2 linked regions of the Alkalihalobacterium alkalinitrilicum genome follow. The protein of the gene in region 2 binds, or shares a complex with, the protein of the main gene of each other region. Links are inferred from orthologs where the notes say so. Each region holds a gene or a part of one and is shown on either strand. Other genes may lie near its edges.

The links. The genes of interacting proteins can lie anywhere in the genome.
Region 1: the proteins of metK (region 2) and groL are in contact, whole or in part, in a cryo-EM structure (PDB 8P4O), measured with the Escherichia coli proteins. The link is inferred for Alkalihalobacterium alkalinitrilicum from one-to-one orthologs.

The regions. Positions count from the first base shown.
Region 1 is NZ_KV917368.1:3,449,740-3,452,723, reverse strand. The notes cover bases 78-2,984. They hold groL (chaperonin GroEL), read left to right. Parts: upstream 78-665; coding sequence 666-2,303; downstream 2,304-2,984. Other genes in these bases: groES (co-chaperone GroES), read left to right, coding at 326-610.
Region 2 is NZ_KV917368.1:4,476,388-4,479,281, reverse strand. Bases 71-2,887 are described here. They hold metK (methionine adenosyltransferase), read right to left. Parts: upstream 2,174-2,887; coding sequence 968-2,173; downstream 71-967. Other genes in these bases: BK574_RS21720 (hypothetical protein), read right to left, coding at 2,851-2,887; BK574_RS21730 (glycosyltransferase family 4 protein), read left to right, coding at 71-837. In the rest of the region: more of BK574_RS21730, read left to right, coding at 1-70; more of BK574_RS21720, read right to left, coding at 2,888-2,894. UniProt on the Escherichia coli protein: Catalyzes the formation of S-adenosylmethionine (AdoMet) from methionine and ATP.

The DNA.
Region 1 (2,984 bases), 1.0 Mb from region 2 along the record:
TTATCATACTTATTTACAAAATAAGAAGGAATGGGGCTTAACAATAAAGAAGAAGTTTAAGTCCAATTTTGTGTTAGAAAACTTTCAGTAAGTAGTTTATAAAACAACTCATTTGGTTATTCTAGTGAAGGCTTTTGTTCAATATTACAAGTTGTAATATTAATTTTACAAAAAAAATTATTCAAAGTACTTGCAAAAAAAAATATGAATGATTATTATAATAATGGAATTAGCACTCAACCAAACAGAGTGCTAACAAAAACTCCTCACCCTAAAATTTTACATAAATTGAGGAGAAAAAAATATTTTAAGGAGGTTGTTTTCCTTGTTAAAGCCATTAGGTGATCGTGTTGTAATTGAGTTAGTTGAGACAGAAGAAAAGACTGCAAGTGGTATCGTACTTCCAGACTCTGCGAAGGAAAAACCACAAGAAGGTAAAATTGTTGCAGTAGGTACAGGTCGCGTACTTGAAAATGGTGAGCGTGTTGCTCTTGAAGTGAAGGAAGGCGACAAAGTAATTTTCTCTAAATACGCAGGTACTGAAGTGAAGTACGAAGGTAATGAATATTTAGTTTTACGTGAAAGTGACGTATTAGCTATTCTTGGTTAATCAAAACGATAAAACATGATAAAACATATTAAGATCATTTTAGGAGGTTGAAACGATGGCAAAAGATATTAAATTCAGTGAAGACGCTCGTCGCTCTATGCTTCGTGGTGTAGATGCATTAGCAAATGCTGTTAAAGTAACATTAGGACCAAAAGGACGTAACGTTGTTCTTGAAAAGAAGTTCGGTTCTCCTTTAATTACTAATGATGGTGTAACAATTGCTAAAGAAATTGAACTTGAAGATCCGTTTGAAAATATGGGTGCAAAGTTAGTTGCTGAAGTTGCTAGCAAAACGAACGACATTGCTGGTGATGGTACGACAACGGCAACTGTTCTTGCGCAAGCAATGATCCGTGAAGGGTTAAAGAACGTAACATCTGGTGCAAACCCAATGGTTATCCGTAAAGGGATTGAAAAAGCAACTCGTGTTGCTGTTGAAGAATTACAAAACATCTCTAAGCCAATCGAAGGTAAAGAGTCTATCGCTCAAGTAGCGGCAATCTCTTCTGCTGACGATGAAGTTGGTAAAATTATTGCAGAAGCAATGGAGCGCGTTGGTAACGATGGTGTTATCACAATTGAAGAGTCAAAAGGATTTACAACTGAGCTTGAAGTTGTAGAAGGTATGCAATTTGACCGTGGATATGCTTCGCCATACATGGTAACAGACTCTGATAAAATGGAAGCTGTTTTAGAAAACCCTTATGTTCTTATCACTGATAAGAAAATTGCAAGCATCCAAGAAGTATTACCTGTACTTGAGCAAGTGGTACAACAAGGTCGTCCAATCTTAATTATTGCTGAAGATGTTGAAGGTGAAGCGCTAGCAACATTAGTTGTTAACAAACTTCGTGGTACATTTAACGCTGTAGCTGTAAAAGCTCCTGGTTTTGGTGACCGTCGTAAAGCAATGCTAGAAGACATCGCAATCTTAACAGGTGGTGAAGTAATTACAGAAGACTTAGGATTAGATCTTAAATCTGCTGACATTACTCAACTTGGTCGCGCTGCAAAAGTTGTTGTAACAAAAGAAACAACAACGATCGTGGAAGGTGCAGGCGAGTCTGATAAAATTGCTGCTCGTGTAAACCAAATTAAAGCACAAGTAGAAGAAACAACTTCTGATTTTGATAAAGAAAAATTACAAGAGCGTTTAGCTAAATTAGCTGGCGGTGTAGCTGTTCTTAAAGTTGGTGCTGCTACCGAAACTGAAATGAAAGAGCGTAAACTTCGTATTGAAGATGCTCTAAACTCAACTCGTGCTGCGGTTGAAGAAGGTATCGTAGCTGGTGGTGGTACTGCATTAATGAACGTTTACAAAGCAGTAGCTGCTGTTCAAGCGGATGGCGATGAGCAAACAGGTGTAAACATCGTACTTCGTGCTTTAGAAGAGCCAGTTCGCCAAATTGCACACAATGCAGGGCTTGAAGGATCTGTTGTTGTTGAGCGCTTAAAAGGCGAAGCAGTTGGAGTAGGTTTCAACGCTGCAACGGGTGAGTGGGTAAATATGGTTGAAGCGGGTATCGTAGACCCAGCTAAAGTTACACGTTCTGCTCTTCAAAACGCAGCATCAGTATCAGCAATGTTCTTAACAACTGAAGCTGTAATCGCTGACCAACCAGATGAGAATGGTGGCGGAATGCCAGACATGGCTGGAATGGGTGGCATGGGTGGAATGGGCGGCATGATGTAATACGAAAAGCCGAAGCGACTGCTCAGAAACGGAGGAATCTGGACCATCCGACAAGTGGCGCTCATTGCCACGCAGGAGGATGGGAAGAGGCTGGAGTTTCTAGGAGTTGAGGCTGGACATCTGCCCCTCGAACCCCTGATATGACTGGGTTTGTTGGCAAGGTGAGAGTGAAATGTTAACATTTTGCTAACATTGAGGATAATTAACGGAGGCTTCTCATGAGTTCACTGAACTTTTGAGAGGCTTCTTTTTTCATTTCGTGGGTGACATGTAGATATACGTCTTTGGTTATTTAATCATCGGAATGGCCAAGTCGATCCATAATTTGTTCAAGCCCTACACCGGCTACTGCAAGAAGTGAAGTGTGTGTATGTCTTAAACTATGTGGTGTTAATTCTTTGTTTAAATTAGCAATGACAAGTAATCTAGCCATTCGGTTTTGAACGGTCTTGACGACAATGGGATAGCCATGCTGTCGTTCCATTTTGGCAAAGATAAAGTCCTTGTTATAGTAACTGTTACCTAATTGCTCGATGACTTTATTCTGAACCTTTTTGTGTTCTTTCAGAGCGTTGATGACATCTTCATCCACAACAATTTTCCGCCTAGACTTTCGGGTTTTCGGTGGGACTAATTGATACTCGACGGTATTATTATTGGGGTTGTAATACGTTTTGGTAA
Region 2 (2,894 bases):
AACATTCCAATGGTTGGTTCTTACCACACCCACTTTGATCATTATTTAAAATATTATAAACTTACCTTTATGTCCGAAGGGCTATGGAAGTTTATGAAATGGTTTTATTCACACTTTAATATGACCTTTGTTCCTTCAAAAGAAACGAAAGCTCATTTAGTAAGACGTGGATTTACAAATATCGACTTATGGACTCGAGGAGTCGATTGTTTTCAATTTAGTCCAAAGCATAAAGATACGAGCTTATATGAACGATTTAATATTAAAAAGAAATATGTACTGCTTTTTGTTGGCAGAATGGCGCCCGAAAAAGACTTAGAGACGTTGCAGGCAGTCATGGAGCAACTCCCAGAAAGAATAAAAAATGAAGTCCATTGGATTTATGTAGGAGATGGACCACTTCTACAAGAATACAAAGAGAACTTCACACAAAACATTACATTTACAGGCTATCTAGCTGGTTCTGAACTAGCTTCAATTTATGCTCTAGCTGACCTATTTGTTTTCCCTTCAACAACAGAAACCTTTGGGAATGTCGTCTTAGAAGCACTAGCTTCTGGAACGCCAGCAATTGTAGCTAATGCCGGTGGCGTTACTGAGATTGTTACTCATGAACAAACTGGAATTATCTGCGAAGCAAAAAGTCCCACATCTTTCATTTCAGCGATTGAAAGGCTACTATCTGATGAAATTCTTCGCTTACAAATGGGGTATGAAGCGAGGAAGTACGCTCGGTCTCAATCATGGGAAACGATATTTGACAACTTACTTTTACAATATGAAAAAGCATATAGTATGTCTCATTCCGATATGAAACTGGTTTCTTCCCATCATTAAAAGTTAGAAAAGACATCCATTACCACCAAAAATGATGAAAGTCGATGTCTTTTCTGTACTTGTTCCTTTAGCAAAAAAACTTCTTTAAAATGCAAAAAAGGAGTAGGGTCTCCCACTCCTTTTTAGCTTATTATTTTGAAGCTTCTGTTCGTAACAGTTCTGCTTTGTCCGTTTGCTCCCAAGGTAAATCAATATCATTTCGTCCAAAATGTCCATAAGCAGCTGTTTGCTTATAAATTGGACGACGTAGATTTAACATATTAATAATGCCTGCTGGACGAAGGTCAAAGTGCTTTCTTACAAGACTCACTAACACTTCCTCTGATACTTTTCCTGTACCAAAAGTATCAACAGCAATAGATACAGGTTGTGCTACACCAATCGCATAAGCTAGCTGTACTTCACAACGATCTGCTAAACCAGCAGCTACGATGTTTTTCGCTACATAACGAGCCGCATACGCTCCAGAACGGTCCACTTTTGTTGGATCTTTTCCTGAGAATGCTCCACCACCGTGACGAGCATAACCGCCGTACGTATCAACGATAATTTTTCTTCCTGTTAATCCAGCGTCCCCTTGAGGTCCACCGATCACGAAGCGACCTGTAGGGTTAATAAAGTATTTTGTTTCCTCATCAATTAAATGAGCTGGAACCACTGGTTTGATTACATACTCTTTAATATTTCGTTGAATTTGCTCTAATGTTACTTCAGGATGATGTTGAGTAGAAATAACGATTGTATCAATACGGGCTGGCTTTCCATTTTCATCGTATTCTACCGTAACTTGCGTTTTTCCATCTGGACGTAAATATGGAAGAACTTCATCTTTACGAACTTCGGTTAAACGACGTGACAATTTATGTGCTAACGAAATTGGAAGTGGCATTAATTCAACCGTTTCATTATCAGCATAACCAAACATTAACCCTTGGTCTCCTGCACCAATTGCTTCAATTTCTTGGTCCGTCATCTGACCTTCACGCGCCTCAAGTGCTTGATTAACCCCTTGAGCAATATCAGCAGATTGCTCATCAATGGAAGTAAGAACGGCACACGTCTCTGAATCAAACCCATACTTCGCACGAGTATAACCAATATTTTTAATTGTTTCACGAACGATCTTCGGGATATCAACGTATGTACTTGTCGTAATTTCTCCAGCTACTAATACTAAACCCGTATTGACTGAAGTTTCACAAGCTACACGAGCATTCGCATCATTTTTTAAAATGGCGTCTAAAATCGCATCAGAAATTTGGTCACAGATTTTATCAGGATGCCCTTCTGTCACCGACTCAGAGGTGAATAGGCGACGACTTTTCTTTTCTACCATTAAACAGTATCCTCCTTTTTCACATTTTAGAGGAAATTCTATTCCTTCTACGGGTAGTCTTCCCTTAAAATGTGTTAAATATTGATACGGCACTCATTCCCTCACCCTAGTGAGTATAAATTTAAGACATATATAGTCATAAAAACCCCTTTCCTCATGAGGAAAAGGGTTAGACATATCACCTTTAACCTCTTATCTTTCAAAGCATAAGCTTTGCAGGTTAGCACCTTTTCACCTTTTTTAATGGTGTTGGTTGCTGGGTTTCTTCGGGCCTGTCCCTCCACCGACTCGGGATAAGAGTATCCGTTCGCGTCATATCATAACTTACAAAGTAATCGTTGTCAACTATTGCCTGTTGACAGTAGAAAGTCTCAATTAGTAAAACACATTTATCCTTAACAATAGCAAAATTAGATGATTATTCATTTTAAGTACAAAGAAAAGCGAAGTCGCCTGTTTAGCTCCGACCAGCAAATGTTCTGGCAGGCTAAAGTTCGCTCTTTAACTTTTGTCCTGATAGGTTATTTGTCCTCGAGGAGCTGGCGACTGCAGCTAGACAAAAAAAGTCCTCTTTACTAGGACCATTAAGATGCGATATTCCAATATTTTATTTTGCCATGCCGTGATCAACTCTTTTATAGAAGCATTGGCCTCTAAGTTAGAGCGAGAACCTTGTTTTAATACGGTGTATTTTGGTTCTGATTTCGCTTTCGTTCTTCTT